DNA from 4 places in the Morganella sp. GD04133 genome. Region 2 is predicted to be linked to each of the others. Evidence: predicted binding sites of a transcription regulator. Region 2 holds the regulator's gene; each other region holds the start of a gene.

Region 1 (4,609 bases), on a different contig from region 2:
GCGCTGTTCGGGGCGGGCGGGTTTGTTTACGCCATCTATTTTGCCGGGCGGATTGAGGATAAAAACCGCTTTCGCATTACGCAGACCACCCTGATCGGCTTCAGTACATTAACCCGCGTAATTATTTTTCTGATTATGGGGATCTATTGGAACAGTGACATCGCCATTACCGCGCTGCTGTTCCTGCCTGCGATGGTGGCAGGAATTGTCCTCGGGCGGCATATCACCATGCGTATCCCGAAAGAGGCATTTTTCCGTTTCCTGAATATGGTGATCCTGCTGGCCGGTCTGACGTTGCTTATCAGCAATCTGTTACGCTGACGGCTGTCAGCGCAATACGTTTTTGGCACATTGCCGGGCGCGCAGCAGCTCATCTGTGGTTTTGCTTTTGCTGAAACAGTCACGGTAACGGGCGGCATAGGCGCTGTATTGTGCCTGTGCTTCCGGCAGCGGCAGGGACAGCAGATGATTGATAAAGGTAAAACTGCCGATCTCCGCATGCTGATAATCCACCGGATTTTTCCATTCCCCGCCCCAGCGGAGAAAACCATGGCTGAAAACCAGCGGCAGCACCGTTTCCATTTTTCCGTTACGAATATTTTCTCTGTTGGTCAGCGCGGCGGCGGATTGCGGCGGGCTGATAGTCACACGGCCATTTTTATCGCGGAAGCGGTAAGGGTTTTGCTGCGGATTAATGTCGATCGCCATGCCGTAAGCGTGTTTTGACCAGGCTTTCTGACTGGCCTGACGACGGCCGTTAAATGCTGACGTATTATTAGCCGCCATGGATGCCTCATCATCCCCGCCGAAGGCTTCTATCGGCAGCACGCTGTGCAGCGGGAATTTTTGCCGGTACAACTCATCGAACAGCGCTTCCGTTTCAGGGGCAATAATATCGGCGACAGTAATGGTGCCGGTGCGGGTTTCGCCCTCAAAGGAGATAAACCGGACATCCACATTGACCAGCCGTTCGCAGGGCACCGGGTTTTCTGCTGTGATAATACCGAGTGCGGTCATGGCACGGCAGGTGTCCGGGCTGAGCGGGGTAATTGCCGCCTGAGCTGTCGGTAACGCCGTACAGAGCAGGCTCACAGGGAGGAGAAAAGCAGTTAGTTTCATCATAGATTCCGTCATCAGGCACCGGGACCGATGATGATAACCCGTCAATGGCACAGAGGTGAAAAAATTCCCGGATTTGGCCTTGATTATCAGGATTTTTCCTAAGATAATCGTTTGCCTCAAAAAATCACATCTTTTCTCTGTAAAAAGCCAAACGTTTGCGTCGTGGGTATCCGGTTTTTTTATCCGGAACCAGCGGATTTTTTCTGAAAACGCAATCGTTTACGTGATGTGACACAAAATTCATTAACACAGGTGATGACATGTCTGCGACACAGCCGCAAAGCGGGTGCAAATTAGACCAATTTTTTAAACTGACTGAGCGCGGCACCACTGTCCGCCGTGAAGTTCTCGCCGGACTGACCACATTCCTGGCGATGGTGTACTCGGTGATTGTTGTGCCGGGCATGCTCGGCCAGGCGGGTTTCCCGCATACGGCGGTCTTTATCGCCACCTGTCTGGTGGCCGGGCTCGGTTCTCTGCTGATGGGGTTATGGGCAAACCTGCCGATGGCGATCGGCTGTGCGATTTCCCTGACCGCCTTTACCGCATTCAGTATGGTGATTGGTCAGAATATCCCGATCCCGGTCGTACTGGGCGCGGTGTTCCTGATGGGGGTGCTGTTCACCCTGATTTCTGTCACCGGTATCCGTACGTGGATCCTGCGCAATATCCCGCTGGGGATTGCCCACGGCACGGGGATCGGTATCGGTCTGTTCCTGCTGCTGATTGCCGCCACTAATATTGACCTTGTGATCAAAAACCCGCAGGCAGGCATGCCGGTGGTACTGGGGGATTTCACCTCTTTCCCTGTGATAATGGCGCTGGCGGGTCTGGCGGTGATTTTCGGTCTGGAGCGCCTGAAAGTCCCGGGGGCAGTACTGCTGGTGATTATTGCGATTTCCGTTATCGGGCTGATTTTTGATCCGAATGTGAAATATCAGGGCTTTTTCAAATTACCGTCCCTTGGTGATGACGGGCTGTCACTCTTTTTCAGCATGGATATCATGGGCGCACTGCAACCACTGGTGTTGCCAACAGTTCTGGCGCTGGTGATGACGGCGGTGTTTGATGCGACAGGCACGATCCGCGCGGTAGCCGGTCAGGCGAATCTGCTGGATAAAGATAATCAGATCATTAACGGCGGCAAAGCCCTGACGACAGACTCAGTCAGCAGCATTGTAGCCGGTGTTGTCGGCGCGGCGCCTGCTGCGGTGTATATCGAATCTGCGGCCGGTGCCGCTGCGGGTGGTCGTACCGGTCTGACCGCAACCGTGGTCGGGGTACTGTTCCTGCTGATCCTGTTCCTCTCTCCGCTCTCTTACCTGGTACCGGCCTATGCGACAGCACCGGCGCTGATGTATGTCGGTCTGCTGATGCTGAGTAATGTCAGTAAACTGGATTTCAGTGACTTTGTTGGTTCTATGTCAGGTTTATTGTGTGCGGTCTTCATTGTACTGACCGGTAATATTGTGACCGGGATTATGCTGGGCTTTGCTTCACTGGTTATCGGTCGTATCGCCGGAGGGGAATGGCGTAAGCTGAATATCGGTACAGTGCTTATCGCAGCGGCACTGGTGGCATTTTATGCTGGTGGCTGGGCGATTTAAGTCATAAATCACCATTTCACGGAAGCTGTTGGTGAGGATACGCTTTATTTATACGATTTATCTTAAAACACTAATTAATTGCCCGATTTAATGGCCTGAGAAGATAAAATAGCAGTGGCGAATAACGCATCCGCCGCTGCTTTTTTTGTATGATAGTGGCAACCGGCGGTAATTTTTTCTCCTCCGGGCTCTTATTGCGGTTTTTTTGCCGTTATTAACAGTATCTTTTTGTCAGCGGGCTGATTAGGCCCTAAGTTCAGTAAGGGTAATATGGAAATATTCTTTACGATTCTTATTTTGATTCTGGTCGTGTCGGTGTCCGGTGTTCTCACCAAAATGATCCCGTATCGTATTCCGTTACCCATCATTCAGATCGCAATGGGGGCCCTGCTTGCCTTCCCGCAGTTTGGTCTGCATGTCACGTTCGATCCTGAACTGTTTCTCGTCCTGCTGATACCGCCGTTGCTGTTTGTTGACGGCTGGAAGACCCCGACCAGGGAGTTTATGCAGAAAGGGCGGGAAATCTTCATCCTGGTGCTGTTCCTGGTGCTGGTGACGGTTATCGGCATCGGGTATCTGATCTACTGGCTGATGCCGGGGATTGAGCTGATTCCGGCCTTTGCCCTTGCGGCGGTGCTGTCTCCGACAGATGCCGTGGCGCTGTCGTCGATTGTCGGCAAAGGGCGCATTCCGAAACAGATGATGGGCATTCTGGAAGGGGAGGCGCTGATGAATGACGCCTCCGGTCTGGTCGCGCTGAAATTTGCCGTGGCAATTGTCATGGGCACGATGATTTTCTCCGTCACCGGTGTCACCCTGGAATTCTTCAAAGTCGCTATCGGCGGCCTGCTGGCCGGGGTGGCGGTCACCTGGCTGTACAGTAAATCACTGCGTCTGATGAGCCGCTGGAGCGGGGATGACCCGGCCACGCAAATCGTCTTTATGTTACTGCTGCCGTTTGCCTCTTATCTGATCGCGGAACACATCGGTGTGTCCGGTATCCTGGCCGCTGTGGCGGCGGGGATGACTATCAGTAAATCCGGGGTTATCCGTAATGCACCGCTGGCAATGCGTCTGCGGGCGGATAATGTCTGGGGGATGCTGGAATTTGTCTTTAACGGCCTGGTCTTTATTATGCTCGGTCTGCAACTGCCGGGGATCTGGCAGGTGTCCGTTATTGAGGCGGAACTTGACCCGACAGTAGAAACCTGGATGCTGTTTACCGCGGTTATCGTGATCTACTTTGCCCTGCTGGTGCTGCGTTTCTGCTGGTTGTGGATGATGAAAACCGTCAGCCGCCTGACCTTAAAACGCAAGCCGCTGGATTTTACGTTTTACTCCACCCGTGATCTGTGGCTGGCATCATTTGCCGGGGTACGCGGGGCGATAACGCTGGCGGGGGTACTGTCCATCCCGTTGTTCCTGCCGGACGGCACGCCGTTCCCGGCCCGTTATCAGATGGTGTTTATCGCCGCCGGCGTGATTATCTTCTCACTCTTTATGGGGGTGGTATCGCTGCCGTTCCTGCTCAAAGGGATGAATGTCGGGGATAAACAGGCGGATGCCAATGAAATCCGCGCGGCGAAAGCGGCGATGGCGGAAGTGGCCATTGTCAGTATCGGCAAGATGGAAGAGCGTCTGTCCGCCAGTTCGGATGAAGCGCTGGATGCGGAAGCGATCAGTGAGGTGGCCTCGCGGGTGGCCGGACACCTCAGGCGGCGTACCGCCGGGGGGGATGAGATGGAATATAACCTCCAGGTGGAAGATCTGGAGCGCCGTTTCCGTCTGACCGCACTGCGTGCCGAGCGCGGCGAGCTGTATCACCAGCGTGCGACCCGTAATATCAGCAATGAAACCCTGCAACTGCTGCTGCATGATCT
Region 2 (4,609 bases):
ACAGTGCAGAAAGGTTACAGTGCCCTGTTGTGCGGGCATCTGAATGAGAATGAAGGAATAATTGATGCGGCGATTGCCAAAGATCCGGCACTGTTTCCGCGCATGACGCTATGTGCTGTCCGGGGAAAACCGGCCCGTTCACATTATCAGGTGACTGAGCGCTTTTATTATGAAACGGAAGACGGACTCTCTCTGCCGGTCACGCGGGTGGCACTGACACCGGAAACCGGTCGCACGCATCAGCTCCGCATTCATTGTCAGTATCTGGGCCATCCGATTTTAGGGTGTGATCTCTATGGCGGGAAACTATTGCCGGGTACTGAAAATATTCCGCGGCTGATGCTGCATGCCGGGGAGCTGGATTTTGTGCATCCGGTCAGCGGCGAACCGATCAATGCCCGCAGTCCCTGCCCGTTCTGAACAGGGGAAGCAGGCAGATTCAGATCACCACATTAAATCATCCGGGATTTTAAAATCAGCATACGGGTCGTCTTCGTCTGCTTCGTCCTGTGCCAGCGCATTATTTAACACAATGCTTTCCGCATCACGCTGTGTGATTTTATCCGCAACAACCGCCGGGATAATGGCATATTCACTCACACTGCTGTTTTCCGTGCTTAACCGGGCAATTGCCAGGCGCCCGCTGATCAGCTGAGACTGTGTGGTTTTGTCCACGGCAATGCTTTTAATCACGTTGTTGTCGGTGAAATTAAAATCAATATTGCCTTTTGAAATAATAATCCGGTTCATTTCAATCAGCTGTTTCACCTGAGCTTTATATTCCCGGGATAAAACAGCCTGTTTTTGCTGCTCACTCAGCTGTTTATCACGCTCAAGCTGCGCTTTTTTATTCTCTTCCACCGCTTCTCTGGCCTCACGGGCCTGAACACGCGATTTTTTTGCTGTTCTGCGGACTTTGTCCATTTTTTTGCTGGTCACCAGTCCGGCTTTCAGCATCTGCTCTTGTAATGTGAGTTTTGTCATTGTCTTTTCTGAATCAGTTTAATATTGCCGGTAATTATACCGGTAATTTTCAGGATTGTATCCGGTACGTCAGGCCAGCTGCATTTTCAGCCAGTAACCCTGCTGGCACAGACTGAAAAATTCTTTGTGCTGCGGAGAAACCGTTTTCGCATTATCCCCGGTGACAGACCAGACTATCCACTGCTCGGGGCACTGTTCGTCTCCGCTCTGTACGGCAGTTTCTATCTCTTCACTGCACATCAGCTCAATACCGTCGCGGAACTGCCATTTGCGGACCCGCCGGATCACTTCGGAGAGTTCATCTTTCTGATAATGGTCACAAATCGCATTGCAATCAGTATGGTTTTGTATCGCGCGGGAAATATAGTCTGCCAGCATCATGAACATTCTTGTACTTTTGTCATAGCGCAGATTGTAAAGGGTCTGCTGCCGGTTGACAAACGGCGGCCGCTGTCACGCTTTTTGTAAAATGGTTAAACCTGCGCGGATTTCAGCCGGTAAACCCGTTATAGTTAAGATTCCGCAGTCATACGGGGAAGACAGAATGAAACGCTATTATAACTGGATCTGCCGCCATAAGCTGTACACCTTGCTTATCGCCTTTATTGTGACGGATATCATTCTGTGGGCAATTTTATCTTTCACAATGTGAATAACATCACCCCCAGTATTTCACGCTGTTTTTTATGACAAAACTTGTTAAGATAATTCGCAGAATAATAACAGTAACCCGTCTGTGATGAGGTTACTGATTTAACCTTAACAAGGAGAATGCAATGTCGTTTGAATTACCTGCACTGCCTTATGCAAAAAATGCATTAGCGCCCTATATTTCTGAAGAAACACTGGAATACCACTACGGCAAACACCACAACACTTATGTGCTTAATCTGAATAACCTGATCAAAGGCACCGCGTTTGAAGGTAAATCACTGGAAGAGATTATCAAAACCTCTGATGCCGGTATCTTCAATAACGCCGCCCAGGTCTGGAACCACACGTTCTACTGGCACTGCCTGGCACCAAACGCCGGTGGCGAGCCAACCGGTAAAATTGCGGATGCGATTAACAACGCGTTCGGTTCATTTGCCGAATTCAAACAGCAGTTTACCGATGCCGCAGTGAAAAACTTCGGTTCCGGCTGGACATGGCTGGTGAAAAAAGCAGACGGCAGCCTGGCTATCGTCAATACCTCTAACGCGGCAACCCCGGTCAGCGGTAACGACAAACCCATCTTAACCGTCGATGTCTGGGAACACGCTTATTATATCGACTACCGTAATGCCCGTCCTAAATACCTGGAAAACTTCTGGGCATTAGTGAACTGGAAATTTGCGGAAGAAAACCTGGCGTAATCCGTAAAAATACTGTTAACCAAGAAAGGGCGGAATTTTCCGCCCTTTTGTATTGATGGGGGTGTATCAGAAAAGCATTGTTGCAAATAATACGATCATAACCAGTGCCGCAACTGCGGTTGACAAACCATATTTCAGATCTGTATCCATTCCTATCTCCAAAATAGCTGCTTAATGACCAATGATGATTACCTGACATCCTGAATCATCAAAATAATTAAAACGGATGGTCTGACCGGAAAATCCGAATAGCTGACCATATCAATAACCATAGCACAGGTAATATTTTTTACTTTTGACCCGGATCAGACAACAATGCCTGTTTTTACAGAAATTTTTCTATTGTTACCGCATAATGGCACTATAATAGCAATCGATTAACCGAATAATAAAATACAGACCGGCAGGTCAGGAGTTGTTTTCATCATGGCAACGATTAAAGATGTGGCTAAGCGCTCGGGCGTCTCTACCACAACCGTCTCCCATGTCATTAATAATACCCGTTTCGTTGCGGAAGAAACGAAGGCGGCTGTCTGGGCTGCTATCAAAGAGTTGCACTATTCACCGAGCGCCGTGGCGCGCAGTCTGAAAGTCAATAACACCAAGTCCATCGGGCTGCTGGCCACCTCCAGTGAAGCGCCGTATTTTGCGGAAGTGATTGAGGCGGTGGAAAACAGCTGCTACAGCAAAGGCTATACCCTGGTGCTGTGCAACTCTCACAATAATCCTGACAAGCAGAAAGCCTACCTGGCGATGCTGGCACAAAAGCGGGTCGATGGTCTGCTGGTGATGTGTTCTGAATATCCGGATCAGCTGATTGCCATGCTGGAAGGCTACCGCAATATCCCGATGGTGGTAATGGACTGGGGCAAAGCGCGCGGGGATTTCACCGATGCGATTATTGATAACGCCCTGCACGGCGGTTATCTTGCCGGCCGTTACCTGATTGAACGCGGTCACCGTGATATCGCGGTTATTCCGGGGCCGCTTGAGCGAAACACCGGCGGCAACCGTCTGGAAGGATTCCGCAAAGCAATGAAAGAAGCCGGCATTACAGTGCGTGATGAATGGATTGTTCAGGGCGATTTTGAACCGGATTCCGGTTATCAGGCGATGGCACAGATTTTATCCGGCAAACAGCGCCCGACCGCGGTATTCTGCGGCGGGGATGCCATGGCGATGGGCGCGATTTGCGCGGCTGATGAAATGGGCCTGCGTGTCCCGCAGGATATTTCTGTGATCGGGTATGACAATATCCGTAACGCCCGCTACTTTACCCCTGCCCTGACCACCATCCACCAGCCGAAAGAGCGGCTGGGACAGATGGCGCTGACCATGCTGCTCGACCGTATCGTCAACAAACGCGAAGATGCACAGACTATTGAGGTGCATCCGCGCCTGGTCGAACGCCGCTCCGTGGCAGATGGTCCGTTTATCGATTACCGCCGCTGAGGATCAGCGCAGCCATTCGGCATTGAGTGTACTGCTGTCCCCGAGATAATCGAGCAGCCAGCTCAGTGCCGGAGAGGTATCTTTATCCACCCAGGTGATACAGCACGGGCTGTCCGGCAATGGCTGCTCTATCTTCAGCGCTGCCAGCCGCCCCTCTTTAATCAGCGGATCGGCCCGGTGCGCCGGCATCATTGCCACACATAATCCCGATTCCACACAGGCAATCCCGCGATCCCAGTCCGGCACCACCAGGCGGCGCTGATTATCCAGTGCCCACGTGTCGCGTTTCGGCAGGGAACGCGAGGTGTCTTCCAGACATAAACTCGGGTACGGCACCATCTCCTCATTGGTCAGGACATGACCGGCAGAGGCCAGCGGATGATCCGGGCTGACCACCGCACGCCACGGCATAAACCCCATATCACGGAAATTATAACGCTCGCCGATCGGGGATGCGCGTGTCGCGCCGATGGCCACATCCACCCGTCTGTCCACCAGCGCATCCCACACCCCGTTAAACACCTCCGGATAAATATACAACTCGATATCCGGAAAATGATGATAAAAATCCAGCAGAAGTCGCGTTATCCGTTCCGGTTTTACGATACAGTCAACGGCGATACTGAACTGCCCGCGCCAGCCGTTGGCAATCATCTGGCACTGGTGGCGTGTGGATTTCATTTTTTTGATAACATCACGCGCTTCTTTAACAAATAATGCCCCGGCAGGTGTCAGTTCAACATCCCGGTGACGTCGTTCAAACAGCGGAACCGCCAGCCACTCTTCCAGCTGACGGACGCTGTAGCTGATGGCAGAAG
Region 3 (4,609 bases), on a different contig from region 2:
ACTCACCTGCGGCCCGCGCTGTTTCATTTCCCCGGACGGCATAATGCGCGGACGCAGCAGCGACGTCAGCAGCAGTGAACCGGTACTGACCACTAATGCTGCCAGGATCACCTCATGCTTCCAGATATCCATCAGCATCCCGGTAACCGAGGTGGCAATGATAAAGGCCACTGAACCCCAGACACGGATCGAGCCGTAGTCCATCGGGAACTGTTTTTGCCAGGTCGCGGCGAGAGAATCCCCCAGCGGGATCATCGGGGAGAAAAAGAGGTTGAATCCGGCCATGACAAAGAAGAGCCAGAGCCAGTGCGAGCCGAAATAAAACGCCACCGCGAACAGAAAAGCGCAGAGCGCCATCAGCCTCAGGGCAAAAATCAGCCGTGACGGATCTTTAAACAGCGGTGTGATAAACAGGCTGCCAACGAAACGCGCCACCAGCCCCACACTGAGCAGCATACCGACCGTTGCCACATCATGCCCTTCACCTTTCAGCCATGCGCCCCAGTAGGGAAGAAAAATTCCGTAGGAAAAAAAATACGTAAAATAATCAAGCGCCAGCCAGAGCGATGACGGAACAAACATCTGCCTCTCCTTTCAGGAATACAAAAAACCCGCTCGCGGCGAACGAAGCGGGTTTTGGTTACATCAGATTGGTAACGCGATTATGCGTAAACCGGATATTTCGCGCAGATAGCCAGAACTTTTTGTTTCACAGCTTCAATGGTCGCTTCATCATTGAGGTTATCTAGCACGTCACACATCCAGCCGGCCAGTTCACGGGCTTCTGCTTCTTTGAAGCCGCGGCGGGTAATTGCCGGGGAACCGACACGGATACCGGAAGTCACAAACGGGCTCTTCGGATCGTTCGGTACACTGTTTTTGTTGACAGTGATGTTAGCACAGCCCAGTGCAGCATCGGCATCTTTACCGGTGATGTCTTTGTCGACCAGATCCACCAGGAACAGATGGTTCTCAGTACCGCCGGACACCACTTTATAACCACGGTTCAGGAAGACTTCAACCATTGCTTTGGCATTTTTCACAACCTGGACCTGATTTGCTTTAAATTCAGGCTCCATTGCTTCTTTTAACGCCACTGCTTTACCGGCGATAACGTGCATCAGCGGACCACCCTGGTTGCCCGGGAATACCGCTGAGTTCAGTTTTTTGTACAGATCTTCATCACCGCCTTTCGCCAGGATCATCCCGCCGCGCGGACCCGCCAGGGTTTTGTGCGTGGTGGTGGTGACAACGTGAGCATGCGGAACCGGGTTAGGATAAACACCCGCAGCAACCAGACCGGCTACGTGGGCCATATCAACAAACAGGTAAGCACCGATGCTGTCAGCGATTTCGCGCATTTTCGCCCAGTCAACCACACCGGAATAAGCAGAGAAGCCGCCGATGATCATTTTCGGCTGATGTTTTTTCGCCTGTTCAGCGACATCGTCATAATCGATTTTACCGGCAGAATCGATACCGTAAGGGACGATATTGTACAGTTTACCGGAGAAGTTTACCGGAGAGCCGTGAGTCAGGTGACCGCCTTCCGCTAAATTCATCCCTAATACAGTATCGCCCGGTGACAGCAGTGCGGAGTACACTGCAACGTTAGCCTGGGAGCCTGAGTGCGGCTGAACGTTGGCATAATCTGCGCCGAACAGTTCTTTTGCACGGTCAATCGCCAGTTGTTCCACGATATCCACATATTCGCAGCCGCCGTAGTAGCGTTTGCCCGGATATCCTTCCGCATATTTGTTGGTGAGCTGGGAGCCCTGAGCTTCCATAACGCGCGGGCTGGTGTAGTTCTCAGAGGCAATTAATTCAATGTGCTCTTCCTGACGACGATCTTCGTCTTTCATCGCCTGCCAGAGTTGTGGGTCGTAATCTGCAATATTCATTTCACGCTTTAACATTCGCTTCTCCTGACTCGCCTGATGCCGATAAAAAAACACCCCTTTCCGGGGACGAATGCCCTACAGTGTAAACCCTTTTTCTGAATTGAGATAGCCCCGGAAACAAAAAATACGCAAACGATTGCATGTCGGTAAAATCAGGTAATTAGCATACTTATTATTTCATAAGAATATCCTGTCCATCGGACACAATACCGGATTTGTGATCCCCCCTTACCCACGCTCACTGATCAATTTCGCTATTTTCAGCGGATTTTCAGAAACAGCAGAAAAATTTGCGCTTTACAAATTCTGCCCTGCATTATAAGTTGCATAAAAAATACATGTTATAAATTTCACACTGATGTGATGCTTTTTCAGGAGCCCTGCTATGCTCGATGCACAAACTATCGCCACCGTAAAATCCACTGCCCCGCTGATTGCCGCCACCGGCCCGAAACTGACCGCCCATTTTTATGACCGTATGTTTCGTCAGCATCCGGAATTAAAAGATATCTTCACCATGAGCCACCAGCAGAATGGTGCGCAGCGTGAAGCGTTGTTTAATGCGGTCTGCGCCTATGCCATGAATATTGATAACCTCGGCGCACTGGGCGCGGCAGTGGAAAAAATTGCCAATAAACATGCCAGTCTGATGATCAAACCTGAGCATTACCCGATTGTCGGGGAAAACCTGCTTGCCACCATTGAAGAGTTACTCAATCCGGGTGAAGAAGTGCTGACCGCCTGGGGTAAAGCGTATGGCGTACTGGCAGATATCTTTATTCAGCGTGAAGCCGGGTTATATCAGGAAAAAGCGGCGTCACAGGGCGGATGGGAAGGACTGCGTGAATTCCGCGTGATCCGCAAACAGCCGCAGAGTGAACTGATCACCAGTTTTGAACTGGCACCGGTTGATGGCAAGCCTGTCGCGGATTACCGTCCGGGGCAGTATATCAGTGTCTATATCAATGACGAGGCGCTGGAAAATCAGGAAATCCGCCAGTACTCTCTGACACAGGCACCGGACGGTAAAACCTACCGTATTGCGGTCAAACGTGAGGACAAAGGCACGATTTCCGGCTGGCTGCACGCCAATGTGCAGGAAGGTGATGTGATCAGACTGACGCCGCCGCTGGGGGATTTCTTCCTGGAAGCAAAAAAAGAAACGCCGGTGGTTCTGATTTCCGCCGGGGTCGGCTTAACACCAATGATGGCTATGCTGCAAACACTCACCGCACAACAGCATCCGGCGGACGTGACCTGGCTGCATGCGGCAGAGCACGGCGGTGTGCATGCCTTTGCGGAGGAAGTAAACCGGTTTGGTGCTCAGCTGCCGGCGTTCAGCCAGACCGTCTGGTACAGAGAGCCGCGTGCTGATGAAGCGCATCCGCACCTGACCGGGCTGATGGATTTAACCGCTCAGCAGGATATCCTGCTCAGTAAAACCCGCCATTATTACCTGTGCGGCCCGGTGGCCTTTATGCAGCACATTGCGCGTCAGCTGACCGCCATGGGCGTCAGTGCAGACCAGATCCATTATGAATGTTTCGGTCCGCACAAAGTTTTATAATCGCGACAGAACAACAATAACAACACGCTGAGTATTCAGCGTATGTGCTGAAGTAAATGCACATTTGAGTAACAGTGACATAACCGCCGAATTTATATCTATCCCATCCTTTCGCCCGGTTCACTGTTACTCTTTTTTTTATCTGTCAGTTCTTATACCGTGCCCGGTTCGCACATTTTTTTACTGCCTGTGAGAAATACATCACCTTGGCTGAATTAATACACGTTTCCAGCTCGTCACGTTCTTCTTTATTTAAATTCATCCCGGAAACCTGCGCAAACAGCGCCGGCAATTCATGCTGACCGGGGTCTTTCAGTGCTGACTGCAGAATAATAATACCGGCCATCACCAGCATAATCACCACCGCACATACCGCAACGATCCATTGTATTACCCGCACATGTATTGCCCGCACTGCCTTCTCCTTTTGCTGACAGATAAAAAAATCCGGCGGTGTCAGAAATAACAGCCGCCGGATAAGTATGATTTGCAGGGATGCTCAGCAGAACTCAGATAGCATCTTCATCCTGTTCCCCGGTACGGATCCGGACAACCTGTGCCACATCGAACACAAAGATTTTACCGTCACCGATTTTGCCGGTCTGCGCCGTCTGCATAATGGTTTCCACGCAGGTTTCCAGAATGTCATCGGCGACAACAATTTCAATTTTCACCTTCGGCAGAAAATCCACCATATATTCCGCGCCGCGGTACAGTTCGGTATGCCCTTTCTGACGACCGAACCCCTTCACCTCTGTTACGGTCATCCCAGTGATCCCGACTTCAGCCAGGGCTTCGCGGACATCATCGAGTTTAAACGGCTTAATAATTGCCTCAATCTTTTTCATTGTCAGATCCTGTTACCAATTTTTGCGGCCAAACCCGGATGTAATCGGGTAACGGCGATCTTTGCCAAAGTTCCGGGCGGTAATGCGCGGTCCTACCGGTGACTGGCGGCGTTTGTATTCATTAATATCCACCAGCCGGATAACCTTGCGGACCACCGCTTCATCAAACCCGGCGGCGATCAATTCATCGGCGGACATGTCTTTTTCAACATACCCGGCCAGCAGAGCGTCAAGGATGTCATACGGCGGCAGACTGTCCTGATCCAGCTGACCCGGCGCCAGTTCTGCTGACG
Region 4 (4,609 bases), on a different contig from region 2:
CGGTCGCGGCAGACTGATGATAAAGTATGTGATAATACGCATGCCATTAATAAATACCGGATATTTCTATGAACCCGACAAAAGTGTGCCGCACCCGTCTTAATACGCTTACTGACCTGCCGAATATCGGCGAAGCGATGGCGGAAGATCTGCGTTTGCTGGGGTATGAGACGCCGCAGGATATTACCGGTTCAGACCCGGTGATTATGTATGAAATGCTTTGCGCGGTAACCGGTGTCCGTCAGGATCCCTGCGTTATTGATGTATTCTGGTCAGTGACCGATTTTCTTGCCGGACAACCGGCACAGCCATGGTGGAATTATACCGGGCAGCGCAAAGCGTATCTTAATGATATGGCGAAACTGCGGTAGTGATGAAAAAACGCCCGGGAAAAACCGGGCGCAGGGTATCAGATAGTATTGTGAGAGTGTAATTTCCCGTCCAGATACACACCATCGTCCTTCAGCGCCAGACGCCCCTGCACAAACCAGTTAACCACCTGCGGATAGATGCGGTGTTCTTCCTGTTGTATCCGTGCGGTGAGGGTGTCTTCGGTGTCATCCGGCAGAACGGCAATGCGTGCCTGCAAAATCACCGGGCCACCGTCCAGTTCTTCCGTGACGAAGTGCACGGAAGTGCCGTGTTCGGCATCGCCGTTTTCCAGCGCTTTGCGGTGCGTGTGCAGGCCCGGATATTTCGGCAGCAGAGACGGGTGGATATTCAGCATTCTGCCGTGGTAATGGCGGACAAAGGCCGGTGTCAGAATCCGCATATATCCGGCGAGAATCATTAAGTCCGGCTGATATTCATCAATCTGCGCCTGCAATGCGGCATCAAAATCATCCCGTGAAGAGAATTCCGCCGGGCTGAGCGCCAGTGCGGGAATACCGGCCTGTTGTGCGCGGAGTAACCCGTAAGCGTCTGCTTTATTACTGAAAACCGCGACAATGTCCGCATTGAGGGCTTTTGAATCGCAGGCGTCAATCAACGCCTGCAGATTACTGCCGCTGCCGGAAATCAGGACAACAAGGCGTTTTTTCATCAGCGGATGATGACCTGCGGTTCATCTTCGCGGCACACCGCGATATCACCAATCAGCCATGCATTTTCACCCGCTTCTGTCAGCAGGGCGAGGGCGGCGGGTACAGATGCTGCCGGCAGCGCAATCACCATACCGACACCACAGTTAAAGGTGCGGTACATTTCATAGTCTTCCACATTCCCGGCTTTTTGCAGCCAGTTAAAGACAGACGGCCACTGCCAGGATGACGCATCAATCCGTGCCTGAGTACAGGCCGGTAATACACGCGGGATATTTTCCTGGAAACCGCCGCCGGTCAGGTGAGCGATGGCGTGAACATCGGTATTTTCGATCAGTTTCAGCACAGATTTAACATAGATTTTGGTCGGTGCCAGCAGATGATCCGCCAGGGATTTGCCGTCAAGCTCTGTGACTGCCGGGTCAGTTTTGCTGACTTCCAGGATTTTGCGGATCAAAGAATAGCCGTTGGAGTGCGGGCCGCTGGATGCCAGAGCGATCAGCACATCACCGGCGCGGACTTTGCTGCCGTCGATGATTTCTGATTTTTCCGCCACGCCGACACAGAACCCGGCCACGTCATAATCATTACCGTGATACATGCCCGGCATTTCAGCGGTTTCACCGCCGACCAGCGCACAACCTGCCTGTTTGCAGCCTTCGGCAATACCGGTGACCACACGGGCGGCAGTATCGACATCCAGTTTGCCGGTCGCGTAATAGTCGAGGAAGAAGAGGGGCTCAGCACCGGCGACCACCAGGTCGTTCACACACATGGCGACGAGGTCGATACCGATAGTGTCATGACGCGCCAGATCCATCGCCAGGCGCAGCTTGGTGCCGACGCCGTCAGTGCCGGAAACCAGCACCGGCTCTTTATATTTCTGCGGTACCGCACACAGCGCACCGAAACCACCCAGCCCGCCCATCACTTCAGGACGGCGTGTCTCTTTGACAACATGCTTAATACGGGAAACTAAGGCATTACCGGCATCAATATCAACACCGGCATCTTTGTAACTCAGGGAAGTTTTGTCAGTCACTGCGGCCCCCAACGGCGATTGCAAGTAAGTGGGTGTATCGAAAACGCGGCTATTCTAACAGGCCACGCAAACGTTTGCGAGAGGATTTACGCCGGTTTTTTTCAAAATGCGTCAGATCACACTTATTCATGTAACGAACATGAAAAGCGTGATAATTGACTATAATCAACAAATCCGGGGTGGCGCTGCGAAAGAAAAGCGGTATAATCTCGCGATTTTTTTGTCCGCCAGGGCTTACACAGTAGGAGAACCCATGAAAGTCGTCGAGGTAAAACACCCGCTCGTTAAACACAAACTTGGCCTGATGCGAGATCATGATATAAGCACAAAACGCTTTCGTGAACTGGCCTCAGAAGTCGGTAGCCTGCTGACCTATGAAGCAACTTCAGACTTAGAAACTGAGAAAGTGACAATTGACGGCTGGTGTGGTCCGGTCGAAATTGAACAAATCAAGGGTAAAAAGATTACCGTTGTGCCAATCCTGCGTGCGGGTATCGGTATGATGAACGGTGTACTGGAAAGCATCCCGAGTGCCCGTATCAGTGTTGTCGGTGTTTACCGTGATGAAGAAACACTGGAGCCGGTACCGTACTTCCAGAAATTAGCCTCTAATATAGAAGAGCGCATGGCGCTGGTGGTTGACCCGATGCTGGCAACCGGCGGTTCGATGATCGCTACTATTGACCTGCTGAAAAAAGCAGGCTGCACCGCGATTAAAATCCTCGTGCTGGTTGCGGCACCGGAAGGTCTGAAAGCGCTGGAAAAAGCCCATCCGGATGTTGAGCTGTACACCGCATCCATCGACGATCACCTCAACGAACACGGTTACATTGTACCGGGCCTGGGTGATGCGGGTGATAAAATATTTGGTACGAAATAAGTTAATGAGCCGACTGAGAAGTCGGCTTTTTTTTGGCATATCCCTGAGTAATCATTAAGAGGTTTAAGATGACGCGCCGCGTTATTGAAGTCGATGAACGCCCACCACTGCTGGTCACCATTCCGTTAAGTTTACAGCACCTGTTTGCGATGTTCGGTGCCACTGTTCTGGTGCCGATCCTGTTTCAGGTAAACCCGGCCACGATCCTGTTATTTAACGGTATCGGGACGCTGCTGTATCTGTTTATCTGTAAAGGAAAAATCCCGGCGTATCTGGGCTCCAGCTTTGCCTTTATCTCACCGGTGCTGATTTTACTGCCGCTCGGTTATGAACTCGCTCTCGGCGGGTTTATCATCTGCGGGCTGTTATTTATGCTGGTGGCGGGGATTGTCAAAATCGCCGGACGCGGCTGGATCAATGTGTTGTTCCCGCCTGCGGCCATGGGGGCGATTGTGGCGGTCATCGGTCTTGAGCTGGCCGGTACCGCTGCCGGTATGGCCGGGCTGAAATTCGAGAACGGCGCAACACCGGACAGCACCACGCTGATTATCTCTCTGACCACACTCGGGGTGACGATTCTCGGTTCTGTGGTGTTCCGCGGTTTCCTGGCAATTATCCCGATCCTTATCGGGGTGCTGACCGGGTATGCGCTGGCCTTTTTTATGGGCGCGGTGGATTTAACCCCGGTAAGTGAAGCACCGTGGTTTGCACTGCCGACATTCTACACCCCCCGTTTTGAGTGGTTCGCCATTCTGACCATTTTACCGGCTGCGCTGGTGGTGATTGCCGAGCACGTTGGTCACCTGGTGGTCACCGCGAATATTGTCAAACGTGATTTGATGAAAGACCCGGGTCTGCACTGTTCAATGTTTGCCAACGGCTTCTCGACGGTGCTGTCCGGCTTCTTCGGCTCCACACCAAACACCACGTACGGTGAAAACATCGGTGTCATGGCGATCACCAAAGTGTACAGCTCCTGGGTTATCGGCGGGGCAGCGGTACTGGCGATTCTGCTCTCCTGTGTCGGTAAACTGGCTGCCGCGATTGCCGCTGTCCCGGTGCCGGTGATGGGCGGGGTATCACTGCTGTTGTACGGGGTTATCGGTGCATCCGGTATCCGTGTGCTGATTGATTCCAAAGTGGATTACAATAAGCCGCAAAACCTGATCCTGACAGCGGTTATCCTGATTATCGGTGTCAGCGGTGCAACCATTCATATCGGTGCTGCCGAACTGAAAGGAATGGCACTGGCAACGGTTGTCGGGATTGGTCTGGCACTGGTATTTCGTCTGGTGAATATTATCCGTCCGGAAGAGCGGGTTGTGGATGTGAATCTGGATGAAGTGAAGAAAGACAGTTAAAACAGAACCGGTGAAGTCGTCGCGGCTTCACCGGTGTGATAATTTAATACTGCCGTGAAAGGTTTTTCCTTTCGTGAGCATCATTCAAAACAGTAATTAAAAAGAGTGACCATTTTTAAATTTTATTTTACCTTTTCCGGATAAATTAACTGCATCACGCAGAGTAAAGGAGATGTTATCTCCGGATATTTTCCCTTCATTAATGATATCTGAAACAAGAAGTATTCCGCTTACATTACCTTTGATAGTACCGTAATTAGAAATATCGGTATCGATAATATTAAGT

The links. Region 2 encodes PurR, which represses purine synthesis genes. Its sites were predicted from a motif close to CANGCAAACGTTTGCNTG; they were not measured.
Region 1: a site for PurR is predicted at 1,267-1,284, ahead of N7387_RS16335 (NCS2 family permease). Genes of this name have one in related genera too.
Region 3: a site for PurR is predicted at 2,027-2,044, ahead of glyA (serine hydroxymethyltransferase). Genes of this name have one in related genera too.
Region 4: a site for PurR is predicted at 2,146-2,163, ahead of purM (phosphoribosylformylglycinamidine cyclo-ligase). Genes of this name have one in related genera too.

The regions. Positions count from the first base shown of each region.
Region 1 is NZ_JAODZS010000034.1:26,690-31,298, reverse strand. Features, by position in the region: gene N7387_RS16345 (sulfite exporter TauE/SafE family protein) at 1-321, shown strand, start outside; gene N7387_RS16340 (M15 family metallopeptidase) at 328-1,122, opposite strand; gene N7387_RS16335 (NCS2 family permease) at 1,383-2,729, shown strand; gene N7387_RS16330 (Na+/H+ antiporter) at 3,000-4,609, shown strand, end outside.
Region 2 is NZ_JAODZS010000025.1:2,011-6,619, forward strand. Features, by position in the region: gene N7387_RS13285 (RluA family pseudouridine synthase) at 1-420, shown strand, start outside; gene N7387_RS13290 (DUF2058 domain-containing protein) at 445-984, opposite strand; gene N7387_RS13295 (hypothetical protein) at 1,054-1,365, opposite strand; gene sodB (superoxide dismutase [Fe]) at 1,761-2,339, shown strand; gene purR (HTH-type transcriptional repressor PurR) at 2,766-3,791, shown strand; gene punR (DNA-binding transcriptional activator PunR) at 3,795-4,609, opposite strand, start outside.
Region 3 is NZ_JAODZS010000002.1:83,645-88,253, forward strand. Features, by position in the region: gene N7387_RS01280 (3-phenylpropionate MFS transporter) at 1-582, opposite strand, end outside; gene glyA (serine hydroxymethyltransferase) at 663-1,916, opposite strand; gene hmpA (NO-inducible flavohemoprotein) at 2,287-3,468, shown strand; gene N7387_RS01295 (hypothetical protein) at 3,614-3,883, opposite strand; gene glnB (nitrogen regulatory protein P-II) at 3,978-4,316, opposite strand; gene N7387_RS01305 (NAD+ synthase) at 4,329-4,609, opposite strand, start outside.
Region 4 is NZ_JAODZS010000003.1:103,802-108,410, forward strand. Features, by position in the region: gene N7387_RS02080 (helix-hairpin-helix domain-containing protein) at 69-371, shown strand; gene purN (phosphoribosylglycinamide formyltransferase) at 410-1,042, opposite strand; gene purM (phosphoribosylformylglycinamidine cyclo-ligase) at 1,042-2,082, opposite strand; gene upp (uracil phosphoribosyltransferase) at 2,336-2,962, shown strand; gene uraA (uracil permease) at 3,031-4,323, shown strand; gene N7387_RS02105 (filamentous hemagglutinin N-terminal domain-containing protein) at 4,420-4,609, opposite strand, start outside.